DNA from 3 places in the Streptomyces sp. NPDC005423 genome. Region 1 is predicted to be linked to each of the others. Evidence: riboswitches for the same ligand, from Rfam matches in the RefSeq annotation. Region 1 holds a riboswitch; each other region holds the start of a gene.

The links. A riboswitch is a leader RNA that binds a small molecule or an ion and turns the genes downstream of it on or off. The one in region 1 is predicted to bind thiamine pyrophosphate.
Region 2: another riboswitch for thiamine pyrophosphate. It lies ahead of thiO (glycine oxidase ThiO); the one in region 1 lies ahead of thiC (phosphomethylpyrimidine synthase ThiC).
Region 3: another riboswitch for thiamine pyrophosphate. It lies ahead of ABZT12_RS25970 (cytosine permease); the one in region 1 lies ahead of thiC (phosphomethylpyrimidine synthase ThiC).

The regions. Positions count from the first base shown of each region.
Region 1 covers NZ_JBEXET010000001.1:649,046-656,512, reverse strand. The annotation lists gene ABZT12_RS03085 (metallophosphoesterase) at 17-1,108, shown strand; gene ABZT12_RS03080 (hypothetical protein) at 1,300-2,157, shown strand; gene thiC (phosphomethylpyrimidine synthase ThiC) at 2,246-4,072, opposite strand; TPP riboswitch at 4,065-4,254, opposite strand; gene ABZT12_RS03070 (YibE/F family protein) at 4,326-5,792, shown strand; gene ABZT12_RS03065 (SsgA family sporulation/cell division regulator) at 5,960-6,397, opposite strand; gene ABZT12_RS03060 (helix-turn-helix domain-containing protein) at 6,497-7,360, opposite strand.
Region 2 covers NZ_JBEXET010000014.1:42,855-50,321, reverse strand. The annotation lists gene ABZT12_RS17230 (hypothetical protein) at 1-172, opposite strand, end outside; gene metF (methylenetetrahydrofolate reductase [NAD(P)H]) at 229-1,152, opposite strand; gene thiE (thiamine phosphate synthase) at 1,263-1,928, opposite strand; gene ABZT12_RS17215 (Rv2175c family DNA-binding protein) at 2,109-2,480, opposite strand; gene ABZT12_RS17210 (FAD-dependent oxidoreductase) at 2,555-3,784, opposite strand; gene ABZT12_RS17205 (hypothetical protein) at 3,829-4,200, opposite strand; TPP riboswitch at 4,274-4,385, shown strand; gene thiO (glycine oxidase ThiO) at 4,383-5,540, shown strand; gene thiS (sulfur carrier protein ThiS) at 5,537-5,737, shown strand; gene ABZT12_RS17190 (thiazole synthase) at 5,741-6,544, shown strand; gene pknB (Stk1 family PASTA domain-containing Ser/Thr kinase) at 6,908-7,467, shown strand, end outside.
Region 3 covers NZ_JBEXET010000028.1:686-8,152, reverse strand. The annotation lists gene gndA (NADP-dependent phosphogluconate dehydrogenase) at 1-1,200, opposite strand, end outside; gene thiD (bifunctional hydroxymethylpyrimidine kinase/phosphomethylpyrimidine kinase) at 1,299-2,111, opposite strand; gene ABZT12_RS25970 (cytosine permease) at 2,108-3,547, opposite strand; TPP riboswitch at 3,539-3,632, opposite strand; gene ABZT12_RS25965 (MFS transporter) at 3,677-4,879, opposite strand; gene ABZT12_RS25960 (cytochrome c oxidase assembly protein) at 4,945-5,931, opposite strand; gene ABZT12_RS25955 (LLM class F420-dependent oxidoreductase) at 6,271-7,062, shown strand; gene ABZT12_RS25950 (alpha/beta hydrolase) at 7,226-7,467, shown strand, end outside.

The sequences.
Region 1 (7,467 bases):
GTGCAGACGCGGCGGGATGGTGGAGGGGTCGATGACTCAGGGGGCCGGTCAGGGACCCACGGTGGAGCGGACGGCGACGTTGCGCGACTTCCGGGTGCCCGCGTACGTCCACGAGACCGGTCCGTACGACCAGAGCACGCACCCGGGTAACGCCGTCGTGCCCGGCGAGGAGGCGTACCCGGAGGGGTACACGCCCACCCAGCGCGACCTGCCGGTCATTCACCGCGGCGACACGCTCCAGATGCCCGTCGAACCTGCTCCCCAGGCCGCCCCGCACCAGTCGGAGGGCGTGGGTCCGCTTTTCGTCGTCGGAGACGTGCACGGCTATATCGACGAACTCGTCGCGGCCCTTCAGGAGAAGGAGCTGATCGACTCCGACGGACAGTGGTGCGCCGGCACCGCCCGGCTCTGGTTTCTCGGCGACTTCACCGACCGCGGTCCTGACGGCATCGGCGTCATCGATCTCGTGATGCGGCTCTCCGCGGAGGCCGCGGCCGCGGGCGGCTACTGCAAGGCCCTGATGGGCAATCACGAGCTGCTGCTCCTCGGTGCCAAGCGGTTCGGCGACACCCCCGTCGTCTCCGGCGCCGGCACCGCCACCTTCCAGGCGGCCTGGCTGCTCAACGGCGGCCAGAAGACCGACATGGATCGCCTCCAGGACCACCACCTGCAGTGGATGGCCCGCCTCGACGCCATCGAGGAGGTCGACGGTCATCTGCTCGTCCACTCCGACACCACCGCCTACCTCGACTACGGCGACTCGATCGAGGCGGTCAACGACACCGTCCGCGAGACCATCACCCGCAACGACGCGGACGAGGTCTGGGATCTCTTCCGCAAGTTCACCAAGCGTTTCTCCTTCCGCGACGAGGGCGGCGCGGACCATGTCCGGTCCCTGCTCGATACGTACGGCGGCGCTCGTATCGTTCACGGCCACAGCCCGATTCCCTACCTGCTGGGCGAAGTCGGCTCCGAGGACGGCGAGGACACCGCGGATCCCGTGGTCGAGGGGCCGCACGTCTACGCCGACGGACTCGCCATCGCGATGGACGGCGGAGTGACCATGGCCGGAAAGCTGCTGGTCCAGCAACTTCCCCTGGATAACTGACCGTTTGACGGGCACGCGTCCCCTTCGGAGGACCGATGGCCTCCAGCGCCGGCCAGGGCCAATTTCTGGAAACCCCCTGTCAACGTGTGCCGTCGTCGCTCTACCATCGGCTTATCCGTAGCAGGCTCCCCTCCGTTTCTGCCCGACGGCTCGTTGGCATGCGAGCCCCAAGCCCTACGGAGCATCGGGGGATGCACATGAACAGCGTTCCGCAGCACCTGCACAGCGAGGACCGCCAGGAGTACGAGCGGATCCTCGACGAGGCGCTGCGCTCCGCCCCACACCGCCCTGAACTGGCCGCCGACGGACAGCGGCTCAACCCCGAACAGCTGCGCACCATGGCGCTGAACGCCACCGAACTCATCACGGCGGCGGCAGCGACCGAGTACCAGCACTACGTGAAGGTCCGCGAGGAACTGCGCCGACCGGCGCCGTCCGCCCCTTCCTCCGTCGACGAGACCGGCTCCGGGGAACCGGTCATCGGCGCGATGGGGCTCGCCACCACCCTGGGGGAGGCGGGCGAGGGTGCGGGCGCCGTCGCGGTCGCCGCCGTCCTCACCCCCGTCCTCGCCGGTACGGCCGCGGCGATCTTCCTCCTCGTCGGCTACACCCTCAAGATGCTCGACCCCGAGCCGGCGTTCGCCAAGACCATGCTCACCGCCGGCTGGGTGTTCGGCGCGATGGCCGCCGCCGCGATCCTCGTCGCCGCCGTCGGACTCCTCCTCACCGCCCTGCGCAACAGGCCCTCGCTGGAGAGCGGGCCCTACGGCGAGCCGGACGGTGAGGTGGCACTGGCCAGGGATGCCTGGCACGAAGCCCTGTTGGAGCGCGGGATGCTGCCGTTTCTACAGGAGGCGCTCTCCGCCCCGGGTACGGCGGCGCTGCGCCGCACACCTTCGCCGGCCCCCAGCCGTATCCCGCACCTGGGTTACGGCCGCCCCGGCTTCAGCAGCCCCGACGAGGGCTCCGCCCCGGGCCATCGCCCGAGTTTCTCCAGCCCGGACTTCTCCAGCCCGGACTTCGGGGGGCCGGAACACCAGCCGGAGTAACCCCTCGGCTTGCGCCCCCGCCTTCGGGGAGCGCAAGCCGAAGACCCGGCCTCCGTACCGGCTCGCTGAGCGGCGCTAGGCCCGACGGTCAGTCGACCACCGGCAGATACACCTTGCTCCCGCCGGCCGCGAACTCCTTCGACTTCTGGAGCATGCCCGCGGCGATCTCCTCGGGTGACGCCCCCGCCTCCGCCGTGCCGCCGAACTGCTCCGTGATGCTCTGGCTGATCCTCATGGAGCAGAACTTCGGCCCGCACATCGAGCAGAAGTGGGCCGTCTTGGCGGGCTCGGCCGGCAGCGTCTCGTCGTGGAACGCCCGTGCCGTGTCCGGATCGAGGGCCAGGTTGAACTGGTCCTCCCAGCGGAACTCGAAGCGGGCGTCGGACAGCGCGTCGTCCCAGTCCTGCGCACCGGGATGCCCTTTGGCGAGGTCGGCCGCATGGGCGGCGATCTTGTAGGTGATGACGCCGGTCTTGACGTCGTCGCGATCAGGCAGGCCCAGGTGCTCCTTGGGCGTCACATAGCAGAGCATGGCCGTGCCCCACCAGGCGATCATGGCGGCACCTATGCCGGAGGTGATGTGGTCGTACGCCGGCGCAACGTCCGTGGTCAGCGGGCCGAGCGTATAGAACGGAGCTTCATCACAGATCTCCTGCTGGAGGTCGATGTTCTCCTTGATCTTGTGCATCGGGACGTGGCCCGGGCCCTCGATCATGGTCTGTACGTTGAAACGCTTCGCGACCGTGTTGAGTTCCCCGAGCGTCCTCAACTCCGCGAACTGGGCAGCGTCGTTGGCGTCCGCGATCGAGCCGGGCCGCAGACCGTCGCCGAGCGAGTACGTGACGTCGTAGGCGGCGAGGATCTCGCAGAGTTCCTCGAAGTTCTCGTAGAGGAACGACTCCTTGTGGTGGGCCAGGCACCAGGCCGCCATGATCGATCCGCCCCGCGAGACGATGCCCGTCTTGCGGTTCGCCGTCAGCGGCACGTACGGCAGCCGCACGCCCGCGTGGACGGTCATGTAGTCGACGCCCTGTTCGGCCTGCTCGACGACCGTGTCCTTGTAGATCTCCCAGGTCAGTTCCTCGGCCCTGCCGTCGACCTTTTCCAGGGCCTGGTAGAGCGGCACCGTGCCGATGGGGACGGGGGAGTTGCGCAGCACCCACTCGCGGGTGGTGTGGATGTTGCGGCCCGTAGACAGGTCCATGACCGTGTCGGCGCCCCAGCGGGTGGCCCACGTCATCTTCTCCACCTCCTCCTCGATGGATGAAGTGACCGCCGAATTGCCGATGTTGGCGTTGACCTTCACCAGGAACCGCTTGCCGATGATCATCGGCTCGCTCTCCGGATGGTTCACGTTGGCCGGCAGCACCGCCCGTCCGGCCGCGATCTCCGCCCGGACCACCTTGGCCGGAACGTTCTCCCGTAGGGCCACGAAGTCCATCTCGGCCGTGATCTCGCCCCGCCGTGCGTAGGCGAGTTGGGTGACCGCCGTCCCGTCACGACCCCGGCGCGGCTGCCTCGGCCGTCCGGGGAACACCGCGTCGAGGTTGCGCAGACCGCCGCGTGGCGAGGTGTGCTTGATGCCGTCGTCCTCGGGCCGGACCGGCCGTCCCGCGTACTCCTCGGTGTCGCCGCGAGCGATGATCCAGTTCTCCCGCAGCGGTACCAGCCCTCGGCGGACGTCGGTGTCGACGAGCGGATCGGTGTACGGGCCGGAGGTGTCGTACAGCGTGACGGATTTCCCGTTGGTGAGATGGACCTGACGGACCGGCACCCGCAGATCGGGGCGCGCACCCCCGAGGTACGCCTTGTGCCAGCCGATGGGCCTCCCGGCCTCCCTGGCAGACGAGCCGGTCGGCGAGCCGTCCGTCGCGTGCTGCGTGACGGCAGGCGTGCGTGCGTCCTTGTGGGTCATGAGACCTACTCCCTACGCCGGCATTACCCGGTAACAGGTTCAGCGGTCGACGCAGCGATTTCGGTCCGCCGGTGTTTCCTGTGAAACATCACTCGATACAGCTGACGTTTCACGTGAAACATCGCAGACACGGAGGTCAGCGCCCTCTCAGCCCGGTGCTCCGAGCTCCCGCGTGTGCAAAGGTGGCTCCACGCTAGCGTCATGTGTGGCGCGGTGAACAGTGCGCCTCCGCCGTTCTTGCGATGATCGGGCGGTGACCGCGACCCAGCAGCCCCCGTACCCGTCACCCGGGCCACCTCATGCACACGGCGCCGGAGAGGGCGAAGGCCATGGACAGGCTGAGCATCGCGAAGCCGTCGCCGGAGGTGGGCACGACTCGGGCGGCAGACGCGGTTCCGGGAGCGGTGGCGGTCACGGCCATTCCCACAGTCATGGGCCGGCCGCTCCCGTCTCGCGCCAACTGCGCAAGGTCATCGCCGCGATCCTGATCCCCTTCGCCGCGGCGGTCGTCGTCGGGCTTGTAGTGCTGTGGCCGGGCGGTGCCCCGCCGCACCAGCGCACCGGGGTCGGCTTCGACCGACAGACGCACCAGGCGACGGTCAGCAAGGTCGTGAGGGTGAGCTGCAAGTCGGTGAACGCGTCGGGGAGTTCGTCGACCGACGACTCCTCCACCGCCGACGGTTCGTCGGGCGAGGAGGGGGGCGGCACCTGCAAGAAGGCGACCGTCCGGGTGGACACCGGCAAGGACAAGGGCCGTACGTTCACGGAGATCGTGCAGCCGGACCAGTCACGGCAGTTGCACCAGGGCGAAAAGGTCGTGGTCGCCTATGAGCCCACCGCGCCCAAAAACCTGCAGTACTCGGTCAGTGATGTGAACCGTCAGTTCCCGATGGCGCTGCTCGCCGGGATCTTCGCGCTGGCCGTCGTGGTGGTGGGCCGACTGCGGGGCGTCATGGCGCTGGTCGCGCTGGCCGTCAGCTTCATGGTGCTGACGTTCTTCATCCTGCCCGCGATCCTGCACGGCTCGAATCCGCTGATCGTGGCGGTGGTGGGCGCGAGCGCGATCATGCTCATCGCCCTCTACATGTGTCACGGCCTGTCGGCCCGTACGTCGGTGGCGGTGCTCGGCACACTCATGTCGCTGATCCTGATCGGCGTTCTGGGCTCGCTGTTCATCGGCTGGGCGGCACTCACGGGCAACACGGACGACAACACCGGCCTGATCCATGGCCTCTATCCGTCGATCGACATGAGTGGTCTGCTGCTCGCCGGCGTCATCATCGGTTCGCTCGGTGTGCTGGACGACGTGACGGTGACGCAGACGTCGGCGGTCTGGGAACTGCACGACGCCAATCCGTCGATGGGCTGGCGCGGGCTGTACCGGGCGGGCATCCGGATCGGCCGCGACCACATCGCCTCCGTCGTCAACACGCTCGTCCTCGCGTACGCGGGCGCGGCGCTGCCGTTGCTGCTGCTGTTCTCCATCGCGCAGAGCAGCGTGGGGACGGTCGCCAACAGCGAACTGGTCGCCGAGGAGGTCGTACGCACGCTGGTGGGGTCGATCGGTCTGGTCGCGTCGGTACCGGTCACCACACTGTTGGCCGCCCTGGTCGTCTCGGCGGACCGGCCGGCCCCGGGGACGGCCCCGGCAGCGGTGGCGGGATCGGGCGCGGCACCGGCACCGGCACGCGGCGGGAAGGGCCGGCGCCGCAAGCACTGATGGCCGTGGGCGACGTAGCGACGCGAGGGGCGGGGTGGCGGGTGGCGGTGTGTGCCCCCGTCTCCGTGGCGGCACCACATGTCGGGCTGACGGCCGGTGTGGCTCGCGGCCTCGGGTGAGCAGAAGCGATACACCAGCGCGGCGTGGTGTGGTGCGCGATAACGGCTTCAGCCCGCGCTCTGCTCCTCCGCCAGGATGCGGTAGAGGACCTCGTCGAGGTGGGTGTCGTAGTCGTCCAGCGCCGCCTCCTGGCCCAGCGGCACCAGCTTGTCGGTGCGGTCCAGAAAGGCCACCAGGGGGGCCGCGCCGGAGCGGAACACCGCCTGGTCGCCGCCGACCTGAAGCCGGATCAGCACCTCGCCCAGCGTCTCGGCATCGACGGGTGCGATACGCACGTCGCCCTCTCCGCACGCCCGGCCCACTCCGTCGATCAACAACTCGCGTCCGAAGGTCCAGGTCACCGGCGCGTCCCCGGGCAGATGGAAGGTCAGCCGTACTGCGTAGGGATCGCGCGTCTCGTAGCCCAGTTCCACCGGGATACGGAAGGAGAGCTCCTCGGACACGAGGAAGCTCATCATGACCTCAGCCTGCACGGACTCACGCATCGCCCATCCCGTCATGTGCCGTCGACCGGCCCGGAAGGAGTCCCCGCAGCCTGGTGAAATATTGCGGAACGTAGGCTACAGATTACAAGGAGTGAGTTTTCAGATACTGATCGAAATCGCGAGTGACCCCAGCAGCCTGCCGGCCTCGCTCTGCAACTTCGCTGCCGCCGTGGGGAGTTGGTCGGCGTGATGTGCGGGCAGCGAGATGGCGAACGTGGCGGCCGTGGTACCGACGGTGATCGGAATCGCGGCGCAGACCGCTCCCAACGCGTATTCCTGACGCTCCGTCACCGGCTCCATCCGTCGCATCCGGTCGAAGCGCCGCAACAGGGAGTGGCCGTCGCGCACGGTGTACGGGGTGAGGGAGCGCACGGGGTACCGGTCCAGATGGTCGCGCCGGCCCTCCTCGTCCAGCTGGGCCAGCAGACACTGCCCGATCGCGTGCGCGTGCGCCGTCTCGTGGAAGTCGGCCCACTCCTCGACCGCCGGATTGGCGGAGGTGTCGGAGACGTGCATGACCTCGATCTCCCCGTCGCGGTACATCGCGTAGTACACGGGGACGCCGATCGCGTCGCGCCAGCGCGCGAGGGTGTCGGCGAGGGTGCTGCGACGTTTCTGCTGGGCTCCGCTGCTGCTCAGCCGGTCGGCGGCCTCCCCGAGGAAGAACAGCCCTCTGTCGCGGCGCAGATAGCCCTCGTGGACGAGGGTGCGCAGCAGGTGGTAGGCGGTGGGGAGGGCGAGGCCGGTCTCCCGGGCCAGTTGTTTGGCCGGTGCGCCGTGTTCGTGCTCGGCGACCGTTTCCAGCAGGCGCATCGCCCGGCGTACGGAGCCGATGAGGGTCGCGGACTGCTGTTCGGGGGGTCTTGCCGAGCGCTGCTGGGGCGGGGTTGTCGCGGAGCGCGGCCGTCCCGGTGCGGTGGGGGGTGTGTGCGGTACCGCGGGTGCGGTGTCAGCGGTGGCCAAGGGTCACTTCCGGAGCGCGAAGGGGGCATCCCGTGCGGGGAACACGGGGGTGAGGGTGCGCCGCCCGCGGGGGTCGTCCCCGCGTCGCGTTCCGGACTGTAACCGCC
Region 2 (7,467 bases), on a different contig from region 1:
CGCCGAGGCCGATCACGATGACGGAGGGGATCAGCACACCGAGCACGACGCCGAGGAAGCCGCCGAAGGCGAGCAGCCGCCAGCGCAGCCGCGCCTTGTACTGCAGCAGCACCTCACCGAGCAGCCAGAGTGCGACGACGCCGAACGCGATGTAGAGGACCGTCCAGCCCATGTACGCCCCTCTCCCAGTGGCCGCTACGCAGTGTGTCCTATTTCGAGGCGGCCGGTCTAGGCCCTCGGCGGGTGGTGCAGACCCAGGTTCTCGTAGATTTCCAGCGTCGCCGTGGAGTTGTTGAGCGTGATGAAGTGCAGTCCGGGCACTCCCTCGGCCAGCAGCCGGGCGCAGAACTCGGTGGCGAACTCGATTCCGGTCGAGCGTACAGCGGCCGGATCGTCTTTGGCTGTGAGGATCCGCTCTTTCAGGTCGGCGGGGAGGTCGGCGTTGCTGAGCTGCGGCAGCCGCTCCAGCATCCGCACGCTGGTGACGGGCATGATCTCCGGGATGACGGGGGTGTCGCAGCCGGCGGCGGCGACCCGGTCGCGCAGCCGCAGATACGACTCCGGGCGGAAGAACATCTGGGTGATCGCGTAGTCGGCTCCGGCCCGGCACTTGTCGACGAAGTGCGCGACGTCCGTGTCCCAGTCGGGGGAGCGCGGGTGCATCTCCGGGAAGGCGGCGACGCCGACGCAGAAGTCGCCCGACTCCTTGATGAGGCGCACCAGTTCGGCCGCGTACGTCAATCCGCTGGGGTGCGGCACCCAGTCGCCCATCGGGTCGCCGGGCGGGTCGCCGCGCACCGCGAGCATGTTGCGGATCCCGGCGTCGGCGTACTGGCCGATGATGTTGCGCAGTTCGGCGACGGAGTGGTCGACCGCGGTGAGGTGGGCGACCGGGGTGAGCGTGGTGTCGGCGACGATCTGCTCGGTCTCCCGGACGGTGCCCGCCCGGGTCGAGCCGCCGGCACCGTAGGTCACCGAGACGAAGTCCGGGGCGACCGCCTCGACCCTGCGCAGCGCGCTCCACAGACTCCGCTCGCCCTTGGGCGTCCTCGGCGCGGAGAACTCGAACGAGTACGTCCGCTTGCCGGTCGCGAGCATGTCGCGCACCGTCCGTGCGTGATCAGTCCTGGTGGATGCGGTTCCGAGGGCCATACTGGCAGGTTAGCCAGGGGGCGCCGGTCCCCCAACCGGAACCGGATATTTGCCCGAATTGTCGACCTGTTGTCCACGCCTCGGACGCGCACGCCTGGACCGCGCGGCCGTCACATCCGCCGCAGCCGCTCCGCGAACTCCGCGGCGGCGGCGCCCGGGTCCTCGGCCTCCGTGATCGCCCGTACGACGACGACCCGGCGGGCGCCCGCTTCGAGGACCTCGTCGAGGTTGCCGAGGTCGATGCCGCCGATGGCGAACCAGGGGCGGGCGGTGCCGAGCGCGGCGGTGCCGCGGACCAGGCCGAGACCGGGGGCGTGGCGGCCGGGTTTGGTGGGGGTGGGCCAGCAGGGGCCGGTGCAGAAGTAGTCCACGCCCTCCTGGACGGCGGCCGCCGCCGCCTCGGACTCGGCGTGGGTGGAGCGGCCGATCAGGACGGAGTCGCCGAGCAGGGCACGGGCCGCGGGGACCGGGAGGTCGCCCTGGCCCAGGTGGAGGACGTCGGCGCCGGCGGCGTGGGCGACGTCGGCGCGGTCGTTGACCGCGAGGAGTCTGCCGTGCCGGGCGCAGGCGTCGGCCATGACCCGGAGGTGCTCCAGTTCCTCGGCGGCCTCCATGCCCTTGTCGCGCAGCTGCACGACGTCCACGCCGCCGGCCAGGACCGCGTCCAGGAACTCGGGGAGGTCGCCCTGGCGTCTGCGGGCGTCCGTGCAGAGATAGACCCGGGCGTCGGCGAGCGCCGCACGCGCGGCGTCGGCAGCGTCGGCGGTGTCGGGCATACGTGCATCCCCCTGTGGTCGTGGTGCCTGGCGCGATGGTGCCGTTGCGCCTGGTGCGAGGCGCCGTGGTGCTCGGTACGTGGCGCCGTGGTGCTCGGTACCTGGTGTCCGGTGCCGTGCGGAGGGGTGCGGGCCGCGACCGAGCGTCGCCGCGGCCCGCCGCCCCGGGGAGGGTTCGGATCAGACGGCGAGCGCCTGGGCGCGGCGCTTCACCTCCGTGCCGCGATTCTCGCTCAGCGCCTGCGCGGGGGTGCCGGGCAGGCTCGGGTCGGGGGTGAAGAGCCACTCAAGCATCTCTTCGTCGGAGAAGCCGTCGTCCCTGAGCAGCGTCAAGGTGCCGGTCAGGCCCTTGACGACCTTCTGCTCGGCCCCGTCGATGAAGTCGGCGGGAACGTGCAGCGCGCGGTTCTCACCACGGCGTACGGCGATGAGCTGGCCCTCCTTGACCAGCTGCCGCACCCGTGTCACCTCGACATCGAGCATCTCCGCGATGTCGGGGAGGGTGAGCCAGGCAGGGACGAGAGCATCGATCTTTGCGTCAATCTCGGTCACGTAAACAGCGTGCCATCCCGGACTGACAGTCGGAAGCCGGGCCGGTCCGACCCGGGGGGACAAACCCTCGCGAACTACCGCACGGCGGCCTTCATCGGGCGCGCGGGATCGGCCAGCAGCGCGGCGTCCACCGCGGTGCCCGCCTCGATGAGCCGACGGCCCTGCGCCAGGTCGCGGGGGCGTCCCACCGCGAGCAGGGCGACCAGCCGCTCCCCGCGCAGCCAGCACACCGACCAGGCCGGGTCGGACGGGTCGCCGCGCCACAGGGTCGTGTCGGCGGAGGCGTGGTGGCCGGCGTACTGGACGAAGCGGCCGAACTGCTCGGACCAGAAGTACGGCACCGGGTCGTACACCGCCGGCTCCTCGCCGACGATGTTCGCGGCGACCGTGCGGGGCCCCTGAAGGGCGTTGTCCCAGTGGTGGACGAGCAGGCGCTCGGCGTACCGGCCGGAAGGGAAGGAGACGCAGTCGCCGACCGCGTACACGTCCGGCACCGAGGTGCGCAGCCGTTCGTCGGCGAGGACCTCCCGGTGGGCGCCGAGGGCGATACCGGAGCCGGTCAGCCAGCCCGTGGCGGGCCGCGCCCCGATGCCTACCACGACGGCGTCGGCGGGCACCCGGGAGCCGTCGTCGAGGACGACGGAGCCGGGCTCGACGCGCCGCACGCGCGCGTGCGTGCGCAGCGAGGCGCCGGCGTCCGCGTACCAGGCGGCCATCGGCGCGGCCACCTCGGCGGGCAGCGCGCCCGCGAGCGGCCGGTCGGCGGCCTCCACGACGGTCACCGCGCAGCCCGCCTCGCGCGCGGCCGTGGCGAACTCGGCGCCGATCCAGCCCGCGCCGACGACCACGATGTCGTGCCGGCCGGCGAGCACGGGCCGCAGCCGCTCGGCGTCGTCCAGGGTGCGCAGCAGATGCACCCCGGGGATGCCGTCGGCGCCCGGCAGCCGGATCGGCTCGGCCCCCGTCGCGAGGACCAGCACGTCGTAGGGGACGGCCCCCCGCGGGGTGTCGAGTTCGTGGTCGGCGGTGCGGACGCCCGTCACCTCGCGGCCCAGCCGGAGTCCGATGCCGAGCGCCTCGAAGTCGACGTCGAAGGCGGAGCCCTCGGCCTTCCCGAGGAGTACGGCCTTGGAGAGCGGGGGGCGGTCGTAGGGCTGGTGGGGTTCCGCGCCGATCAGGGTGACGGTGCCGGTGAAGCCCTGGTCGCGCAGGGCGACGGCGGTCTGCACCCCGGCCATGCCCGCGCCGACGACGACCACGCGCCGTCCTGGTGACGTGCCCTGTTCCCGTGTCTGCTCGCTCACCCGGTCACCATAGCCACCTGATGATCCGTCAGTCAGCGGGCGTGTCAGGTGACCTGTTCCACAACGCTGGTCCCGCTGCCCGGCTGCGACTCCCACTCCCAGCGCTCCTCCAGGCGCACCCGGCCGTCGGCGAGCACGGCCACCCGGGAGACGCAGTGCCCGGAGGAGGTGCTCCCGTCCCGCTTCAGCTGTACGTACCGGAAGTCGAGCCGGTCGCCGTCCCGGGTGCCGACCAGATGGCCGCGCTCCACGTCACCGCCCGCGTACTCGGCCCAGATGACGCCGTCCTTCTCGTGGTAGGCGAACCGGGTGCGCGTGCCGACCTGTCCGGGCGCCTGGTCGGCGACCGGGGCGAGGACGAGTCCGTCGAGGGACGGGAGGGAAGACGGGAGAGGAGTCGTAAGGGAAGGGCGCATCGGCCGGAACTCCTGCACCGGGAGCCGGGGCTCCCTTACTGAGAGACGTGACAGCGGATTAGGCTGGCCACCGTAAAGCACTCGCGGGAGCCCGGACGCACCGGGCTGAGAGGGAGGCTGGCGGCCTCCGACCGTACGAACCTGATCCGGGTCATGCCGGCGAAGGGAGGGGCTGGACGCCCATGTCGCCCACACGCACCTCAGACGTCCTCGTGGTCGGGGGCGGGATCATCGGCCTGGTGACGGCCTGGCGGGCCGCGCAACGCGGGCTGGCGACCGCCGTCGTGGACCCCGAGCCGGGCGGCGGGGCCGCCCAGGTCGCCGCCGGGATGCTGGCCCCGGTCACCGAACTGCACCACGGGGAGCAGACCCTGCTGGCGCTGAACCTGGAGTCGGCGCGCCGCTACCCGTCCTTCGTCGCCGAGCTGGCCGAGCTCACCGGCCTCGACCTCGGCTACCGCGCGTGCGGCACGCTGGCCGTCGCGCTCGACGCCGACGACCGCGCCGAACTGCGGGAGCTGCACGCCCTGCAACGGCGTTCGGGCCTGGACTCCGAGTGGCTCACCGGGCGCGACTGCCGGCGTCTGGAGCCGATGCTCGCGCCGGGCGTGCGCGGGGGGCTCAGGGTCGACGGCGACCACCAGGTCGACCCGCGGCGGCTGGCGGCGGCGCTGGTGGCCGCCTGCGAGCACGCCGGGGTCGTCCTCCACCGGGCGTGGGCGGAGCGGCTCACGGTGGGACGGGACCGCGCCACGGGCGTCGTCACCGGTGCGGGCACCGCGCTCACCGCGGACCATGTGGTGCTCGCCGGCGGCAGTCTCAGCGGCCGGCTCAAGGGCGTCCCCGCCGAGGTGCTGCCGCCCGTACGGCCGGTGAAGGGGCAGGTGCTGCGGCTGACGGTGCCCGCGCGGTACGCGCCGTTCCTGAGCCGCACCGTGCGGGCCGTGGTCCGCGGCGGCCAGGTCTATCTGGTGCCGCGCGAGAACGGCGAGCTGGTCGTCGGGGCCACCAGCGAGGAGCTGGGGTGGGACACCACGGTCACCGCCGGGGGCGTCTACGAGCTGCTGCGCGACGCGCACGAGCTGGTCCCCGGGATCACCGAACTGCCGCTCACCGAGACCCGGGCGGGACTGCGCCCCGGCTCCCCCGACAACGCGCCGCTGCTCGGCCCCACCGAACTGCCGGGACTCCTGCTGGCCACCGGGCACCACCGCAACGGTGTGCTGCTCACACCGGTCACCGGGGACGCCCTCGCCCACGCGCTCACCACCGGTGAACTCCCGGACGGGGCCCGCCCGTTCACCCCGAAGCGTTTCTCTCTCCTGGAGCAGCCCGCATGAACATCTCCGTCAACGGGGAGCCCCGGGAGATCGCTTCCGGCACGCCCCTCGACACCCTGGTGCGGTCGCTCGCCCCGGCCCCCTCCGGAGTGGCCGCCGCCCTCAACGAGACCGTCGTCCCGCGCGCGCAGTGGCCCTCCACGTCGCTTGCCGAGGGGGACCGCGTCGAGGTCCTCACCGCCGTCCAGGGAGGCTGACCCATGGCCGACGACCCCTTCGTCCTCGCCGGTACGACCCTCACGTCCCGGCTGATCATGGGCACCGGCGGGGCACCCAGCCTCGACGTCCTGGAGCGCGCCCTGGTGGCCTCCGGGACCGAGCTGACCACGGTGGCGATGCGCCGCGTGGACGCCTCGGTGCACGGCTCGGTGCTCTCCGTCCTGGACCGGCTCGGCATCCGGGTGCTGCCGAACACGGCGGGCTGTTTCACCGCCGGGGAGGCCGTACTGACCGCCCGACTGGCCCGGGAGGCGCTCGGCACCGGCCTGGTGAAGCTGGAGGTCATCGCCGACGAGCGGACGCTGCTGCCGGACCCGATCGAGCTGCTGGACGCGGCGGAGACCCTCGTCGACGACGGGTTCACGGTGCTGCCGTACACGAACGACGATCCGGTGCTGGCGCGGAAGCTGGAGGACGTGGGCTGTGCCGCGATCATGCCGCTCGGCTCGCCGATCGGCTCCGGCCTGGGCATCCGCAACCCGCACAACTTCCAGCTGATCACCGAGCACGCGCGCGTGCCGGTGATCCTGGACGCGGGAGCCGGTACGGCGTCCGACGCGGCGTTCGCGATGGAGCTGGGGTGCGCGGGTGTGATGCTCGCCTCGGCGGTGACCCGGGCGCAGGAGCCGGTGCTGATGGCCGCGGCGATGCGCCACGCGGTGGAGGCGGGACGCCTCGCCCACCGGGCGGGCCGCATCCCCCGGCGCCACTTCGCGCAGGCCTCCTCCCCCGTCGAGGGCCGCGCCCGGCTCGATCCGGAGCGCCCCGCGTTCCAGGCAAAGTAGCGTCGTCCGCCCGGAGGGCGGGGCCTGCGGCGTCTGGTGCTGGGGGTACCTCCCACGCCCTTCAGGCAGTGGGGGACCATCGCAAGGCGGAGGGTCGTCCGCGTACTGGGCGTACGCGGGCGATCCCGACAACGCGGCGTGGGGGTCCCCCGGCCGAAGGCTGGGGGAGTGCCGTGCCCGGCGTCGCAGGCCATACGGGACTGTCGGAACAGGCCCTAGTCCCCGGGGCCTGTCGTGCGCGTCCGGAGGCAGCCGGTGCGCGGCCTTGTCGGCTGTCCCGCAACAGTCACAGCTCTGCTGCATTACGTCCCCCGACGCACGGATCCGGTGGCCCTGTCAGCGTCGGCTCGTACACTCACCTGCGTGGATACGACCCTTCAGGACCCTCTCGTCGGGCAGGTGCTCGACGGCCGTTATCGCGTCGACGCGCGGATCGCCGTCGGCGGGATGGCCACGGTCTACCGGGCCGTGGACACCCGGCTGGACCGCGTCCTCGCGCTCAAGGTGATGCATCCGACGCTGGCGGCCGACGCCGCCTTCGTCGAGCGGTTCATCCGCGAGGCCAAGTCGGTGGCCCGGCTGGCGCACCCGAACGTGGTGCAGGTCTTCGACCAGGGCGCCGACCGGTCGTACGTCTATCTCGCCATGGAGTACGTCGCCGGGTGCACCCTGCGGGACGTGCTGCGCGAGCGCGGGGCGCTCCAGCCGCGGGCCGCGCTGGACATCCTGGAGCCGGTGCTGGCCGCGCTCGGCGCCGCGCACCTGGCCGGGTTCGTGCACCGGGACATGAAGCCGGAGAACGTGCTGATAGGGGACGACGGCCGGGTCAAGGTCGCCGACTTCGGACTGGTCCGCTCCGTGGACACGGTCACCGCCACCACGGGGACCCTCCTCGGCACGGTCTCGTATCTGGCGCCGGAGCA
Region 3 (7,467 bases), on a different contig from region 1:
GATCTCGGTCGCGAAACCGGGGTCGGCGAGCAGGCTGACCAGCTTGGGGTCGACCGCGTAGGCGGCCCGGATCCGGTCGAGGAAGGCCGCCCGGATGATGCATCCGCCGCGCCAGATCCTGGCGACGGCACCGAGGTCGATGTCCCAGTCGTACTCGGCGGCGGCGTCCAGGATCATCTTCCAGCCCTGGTCGTAGGCGATGAGCTTGGACGCGTAGAGGGCGAACTCGACCTGGGCGGTGAAGCGTTCGGACTCGTAGGAGGTCAGGTCCCAGGTCGTGCCGCCGGGCAGGTCGCGGTAGACGGCGCGCAGTTCGCGCTGCCCGGAGGCGGCGCGGGCGAAGGTGGCCTGGGCGATGGTGGTGACCGGCGAGCCGAGTTCGAGGGCGGTCTGCACGGTCCAGCGGCCGGTGCCCTTCTGCCCGGCGGCGTCCGCGACGATGTCGACGAACGGCCTGCCGCTCTCCGCGTCGGTGTGGGCGAGCACCTCGGCGGTGATCTCGATGAGGTACGACCCGAGGCGCCCCTCGTTCCAGCGCCGGAAGGTCTCCGCGATCCGCGCGGGCGAGTAGCCGGCCACCTGGCGCAGCAGGTCGTAGGCCTCGCCGATCAGCTGCATGTCGGCGTACTCGATGCCGTTGTGCACCATCTTCACGAAGTGCCCCGCGCCGTCCGTGCCGATGTGGGTGGCACAGGGTTCGCCGTCGACCTTCGCGCTGATCGCCTCGAACATCGGCCCCAGCGCCGCGTACGACTCCGGGGAGCCGCCGGGCATGATGCTCGGGCCGTTCAGGGCGCCCTCCTCGCCGCCCGAGACGCCCACGCCGACGAAGTGCAGACCGCGTTCGCGCAGGGCCGCCTCGCGTCGGCGGGTGTCCGCGAAGTGGGCGTTGCCGCCGTCGATGATCATGTCGCCGGGCTCCAGAAGCGGCGCGAACTCCTCGATCACGGCGTCCGTGGCCGCGCCCGCCTGCACCATGATCATGACGCGGCGGGGGCGTTCCAGGGCCGCCACGAACTCCTCGGCCGTCTCCGCCGGCACGAACTCGCCCTCGTGCCCGAACTCCTCGACCAGGGTCTGGGTCCGGACGGGCGTGCGGTTGTGGACGGCGACGGTGAAACCGTGCCGGGCGAAGTTCCGGGCCAGGTTGCGGCCCATCACGGCCAGGCCGGTGACGCCGATCTGCGCGGTCGCCTTCATGGTGTGCTCCTCGGGCGGCGGGCGGGCGGAGCGCTCGGCGCGGTTCCGCCCCTGTACCGGTCAGATACGGACGGTGGCCCCCGAGGCGTTCACCAAGATCATGAATCGGTCGCCGCGGAACCTCCGCGCGTCCGCCAGCCGTGGTCGACCGGACCGATCCCGCCGCCGAGCGCGAACCCGGCCGCGATCGCCCCGGTGACGTAGCTCTTGGCCCGCCGCACCGCCTCCGGGACCGGCAACCCCCCGGCCAGACCGACCGCCACGGCCGACGCGAGGGTGCAACCCGTGCCATGCGTATGCCGGTTGTCGTGCCGGGGCGCGCGCAGCCAGTGCTCCTCCCGGCCGTCGGTGAGCAGGTCCACGGCGTCCCCGGGCAGATGGCCGCCCTTCACCAGCGCCCAGCGCGGCCCGTACGCCAACACCGCGTCGGCGGCCCGCCGCAGGTCCGCCTCCTCCTCGACCACGACGCCGGTCAGCTCCGCCACCTCGCCGAGATTCGGCGTGGCCACCGTCGCCACCGGCAGCAACCGGGTCCGTACGGCGTCCAGCGCGTCCTCGGCCAGCAGCCGGTCCCCGTGCTTGGAGACGCCGACCGGGTCCACGACGACCGGCACCCGCACCCCCGCGAGCAGTTCGGCCACCGCTGTCACCAGGGCGGGGGAGGAGAGCATCCCGGTCTTCACGGCGTCGACCCCGATGTCGTCCACCACGCTGCGGAACTGGGCCCGCACCGCCTCCACCGGCAGCTCCCAAGCGCCCTGCACACCAAGGGAGTTCTGCGCGGTGACCGCGGTCAGGACACTCATCCCGTGGGCGCCGAGCGCCTGCGCCGTCTTCAGGTCGGCCTGGATGCCGGCACCGCCGCCGGAGTCGGACCCGGCGACCGTCAGCACCCGGAGCGGGGCGGTCATACGGCGCTCTCCGTACGGACGTCGCTGGCGGTCCCCGAGCGGACGCGGCGCAGGCGGGGCGGCGCGTACAGGGCGAGCGCGGCCACGAACGCCACGTAGTACGAGAGGTCGGCGCCGTGCAGCGCGCGGGCCACCGGACCGACGTAGAGGCCGGTGTCCATGAACGGCACCGCCGCGGCGAAGGCGCCGACGAAGGCGAGTACGGGCGGCAACCCCGCCTGCGGGCGGGCGAGTTCGACGGCGAGGTCTACGGTGTCGCCGTCCCGCAGCCGGGACCGGGCGAACCAGTCGACGACGACGATCGCCACGAAGCCGGGGATCCAGTAACCGACGAACAGCAGCACGTTCTGGAAGCGGGCAGTCGTGTCGGCCGCGTGCATCCACAGCACCAGCGGGAAGCCGAGCGCCGCGGCGACGGCGGCCGCCGCCGGGCGCGGCAGCCGCACCCCCAGGGTCTGCGCTGCCAGGGAACCGCTGTAGTCGTTCATGGCGTTGCTGCACAGGGCCGCCAACGCCACGGCCAGCAGCCCGAATCCGCCCACCACCCCGCCGCCGAGCAGCCGGCGCACCCCGCCGGCGGTCTGGTCGGTCAGCACCGACGCACCCCACAGCCCGAGCGCCTGGACGGCGACGAACGACAGCACGAGCCCGGCGAGCGCGCACCCGAACATCCGCGACCGGGATGTGCCGCTCGGCAGATAGCGGCTGAAGTCACTGGCGTACGGCGCCCAGGACAGGCTCAGGCTGAGCGCGATGGTGCTGGTCAGCACGGCCGCCCCGGCCCGGTCGCCGCCGGTGACGGTGGAGCTCGTCGTGAGGTGGACGCCGTCGAGGAGACGCCAGGCGATCAGTGCGAAGGCGGTCCCGAGCACGAACGTCATCACGGTCTGGAGCCGGTGGACGGCCTCGTAGCCGAGGACGCCCAGCGCGCCCTGCCCGGCCATCAGCACCAGCACGCCGAACCAGAAGGGCCAGCCGCAGAGTTGGGCCAGCGCGTCCCCGCCGAAGAGTCCGATCAGCGCGTCCCAGGCGATCGAGGAGAACCACTGCAACAGCGCGGGCACGGTCACCGACCGGCCGAACGCGAGCCGGGCGAGCGGCAGTTGGCCCGCGCCGGTGCGACTGCCCCAGGTGCCGAGGCAGGCGGTGGGCAGTGCGCCCACCAAGGTGCCGACGACCACCGCGGTGAGGGCGGTGGCGAAGTCCAGGCCGAGCGTGCCGCCGATGGTCCCGGTGAAGACGCCCGTCATGGTCAGATTCGGCGCGAACCACACCGTGAACAGCCGCCCGGCGCCGCCGTAGCGACGGTTCTCGGGGACGGGCTCGATGCCGTGGCCCTCCACCCGGAGGTCGCCGGGGGCCGAGGGCATCCGCCCGTCGAAGACGTCCGGGCCGGTGCCGGCGGGCACCCCGCCGGGAACATGCGCCAATGGCATGGAAGACATCCCTCCGCCAGTACGAACTGGTTCAGGTTCGACGGGTGTGATCTCAGCCCTCGCGGGGGCACCCCGTGTCCGGTTACGGCGCAGAGCCTAACCCGAATCCCTCGTACGCCGGTACGGGAGTCAGCCCGCCGTCGCCACCCGACGGGTCACGAACCCGATGAGCGCGGCGACCGCCGACAGGATCGCGACGCTGGTGAGCGCCGTGGGCAGCGAGAACCAGTCGGCCATGAACCCGATGGCGGGCGGTCCGAGCAGCATGCCGCCGTAGCCGAGTGTGGAGGCGATGGCCACACCGCTCGGCCCGGCGAGCGCGCCGGCGCGTTCGACGGCGACCGGGAAGAGGTTGGCGAGGCCCAGTCCGGTGATCGCGAAACCGGCGAGCACCGCCCAGACGGACGGGGCGAGCGCGCCGAGCAGTGTCCCCGCCGCGGCCGTGGCACCGCCCGCCACCAGGGTCCGGGTCTGCCCGAGCCGTTCCAGCAGGGCCGTGCCGCTCGCCCGGCCGATCGTCATGGCGAGCGCGAAGCACGAGTAGCCCGCCGCCGCGAGCCCTGGACGGGCGCCGAGGTCCTGCTGGAGGTGGAGGGCACCCCAGTCGGCCATCGCACCCTCGCCGTACGCCGTGCACAGGGCGATGAGGCCGAAGACGACGACCAGCCACCGGGTGGGAGGCGGCAGACGGCGGCGGGTGCCTTTGCCGGGGCGCGGGGCGTCGGCGGGCACGGGGGGTTCGATGCGGAGCAGGGCGCGTCCGGCGACGGCCGTCACCAGCAGGCCGGTCACCGTCAGGCCGAGGAGATGCCGGGTGGGCGAGACGGCCCCGGCGACCAGCCCGCCGAGGCCGGCGCCGATCATCCCGCCCAGGCTGAAGGCCGCGTGGAAACTGGGCATGATCGGCCGCCGGAGCGCGGCGACCAGATCGACCGCCGCGCTGTTGAAGGCCACGTTGAGCCCGCCGTACCCCACGCCGAGGACGACGAGCGTGGCGCCGAGGGCGAGTGCGGAGTGGGTGAGCGGCGGCAGGGCGATGCTCAGCGAGAGCAGCACCGCGCAGCCGACGGTGACGCGATGGCTGCCGTAACGGTGGCAGAGGCGGCCGGTGACCATCATCGTGAGGACGGCGCCCGCCGAGACGCCCAGCAGCGCGAGGCCGAGGGTGCCGGCGGAGGCGCCGGTCCGCTGCTTGATGGCGGGGATGCGGACGATCCACCCGGCGAAGAGGAATCCGTCGAGGGCGAAGAAGACGGTGATGACCAGCCGGAGCCGGCTGAGCGCGCGGTCGGGTGCGGGGGTGGCCGTGCTGGGTTTGTTTATGAGCGGCACAAAACGCAGGCTAGGTGCGGGGGAGGGAGCGCCACAAGGGAACGGCCGCCTTCCGCGAGGCAGCCTCAGCGCTCCGGCCGCTGCTGCCTGATGCGCTGTGCGACCTCGCTGTTCTCGGTCTCCCACCACGGCCGTACGAGATCCGGCGCCGGTGTGCCGGCCGGCGAGGAAGCCGTGGGCACCGCCCGCACCAGCTCGGTCTCCAGGCGGCGGTCCAGGGCGACGGACTCGGCGCGGTCGGTCCGCGCCCACTGGACCAGGATCGCCAACAGGAAGGGCAGCGCCACCAGTTCGGCGATGCTGACCATCGCGCCGCCGCCCACCTGCTGGTCGTGCCGGACGTCGGGGGACCAGGACGGGGCGTGGCTCAGGTACCAGGCTCCGGCGATCAGGGTGCCGTGCGTCATCACCACGATGCCCGGCACGGCATCGAAGATCCCGTCGAGGAACACCAGCGCCGCCCGCACGGGATGGGTGCACCACCTCGGCAGCGTCTCCTCGCGGGTGAGCACCGGCACCACGAACAGGGAACCCGCCAGCAGCAGATGGAGATACATCAGCTGGTGCAGCCAGTTCACGCGCAGGGCGGTCTCGAAGTACGGGGTGAAGTACACCGTCAGCTCGGTCGTGAGCACCAGGGCGGTGCTGACCAGCGGGAAGGTGAGCAGCCGTACCAGCCGCCCGGTCATCGCCCGCCGGACCCGCTCGGCCCGCCGCTCGGGCAGCGCGCGGACGGCCAGTCCCAGCGGATCGCCGAGCGCCAGGCCGAGCGGGGCGACCAGGTCGAGGAGGATGTTCTGCACGGCGGCCGGCCAGAACAGCACGCGGTCGTAGACGGCCAGCGCGGACATCGTGGCCACGACGAGCGCGCCGAGCCCGAGCAGGGCGAAGGCCGCGACGCGGGGGACGGGCCAGGGTTCGCCCCGGCGCCGCAGCCGTACGACGCCCCAGGCGTACAGCCCGCCGAGCAGCAGGACGAGCAGCAGTGCGGGCAGGTCCGGTTCCCACGCGGAGAACAGCCGCCCGGTCGTGAGCTGCGGCGGACTCCCCATCGCGATCTACCTCCGTGCCGTGCGCGTCGGACCGTCTTCCGGCGGACCCGCCGCAGCACTGTACGCCGCCGGGTTCATACCGAATCCCTACCTCTGCGCCCTCGCGGCACCGGACCGCGCCGGGGCCGGACCGCCGGGGTGACAAGGGCGGCACGCGATCCCCTCTTACTTCAATGGTGTCGATCTCTCGTGATGAGAGTTGACTTGCATGAGGAAGGCGGGGCCTCTAAGTTGACGAGAGTCAACTCTCACGAAGGGTGCTACCCGTGGAACTCGGTCTGCACATCTCGGATCACCTATCCCGCCGGGCCGAGACGGCTCGCCCATGACCTGACGCGGGTGGTGGTGGCCGCCGAGGACGCCGGGTTCGCCCGGGTCAGCGTCATGGACCACCTCTGGCAGATCGGCGTGGCCGGCCCGCCGGAGCACGACATGCTGGAGGCGTACACCACCCTCGGCTATCTCGCCGCGCGCACCTCGCGCGTCCAACTCCTCGCCTGGGTAACGGCGGTGAGCTACCGGGCACCAGGTCTGCTCGCCAAGCTGGTGACCACCCTCGACGTGCTTTCCGAGGGCCGCGCCTGGCTCGGCATCGGCGCCGGCTGGAACGGCGCGGAGGCCGCGGGGCTCGGGCTCCCCTTCCCGGACACGGCCGAGCGGTTCGAACGGCTGGAGGAGACGTTGCAGATCTGCCTCCAGATGTGGAGCGGCGACGAACGGCCGTACCGGGGCCGCCACTACCGGCTCGGGCGCACGCTCAACGTGCCGCGTCCGATCCGGCGTCCGCCCATCCTGATCGGCGGCGGCGGAGAGAAGAAGACGCTGTGCCTGGTCGCCCGCTACGCGCAGGCGTGCAACCTCTTCGCCGGCCCCGGTCTGGAACACAAGCTGGACGTCCTGCGCGGCCACTGCGAGGCCGAGGGCCGGGCGTACGACGACGTCGAGAAGACGGTCATGCTCTCCCTCGACCCGGGCGAGCGGGGCGAGCGGATCGACGTCCTGCTGGACCAGCTGCGACGGCTTGCCGAGCTCGGTTTCACCGAGGCGCACGGCCGCGTCCCGCGGGTCTGGGAGACCGAGCGGCTGGCGCTGATCGGCAAGGAGATCGTGCCGGTCATCGCCGGCTTCTGACCCCGCTGCCCACGCGGCTCACCCCGCCCGCGCCACCCGCGCCGCCCCGTCAGTATCGATGTCTCGCAGAAAGTCCGCCATCGTGGTGAGAGTGGACTTGCATGAAGACTGCGAGTCCTCTACGTTGATGAGAGTCGGCTCTTACGAAGAAGGAACGGAAACCATGACCTCTCCGACCCCCGCCCCCGCCCCGACCCGCACCGTCGACCTCTCCGGCGGCCTCTCCCTCACCATCCAAGAGTACGGCGAGAACACCGAGGGCACCGGGGTCCTCCTGCTGCACGGCGGCGCCGGACCCCGCACGATGGCGGGCCTCGCCACCGCGCTCTCGGAGCACGTCCACGCGATCGTCCCGACCCACCCCGGCTTCGACGGCACCCCCCGCCCCGAGTGGTGCGACTCGGT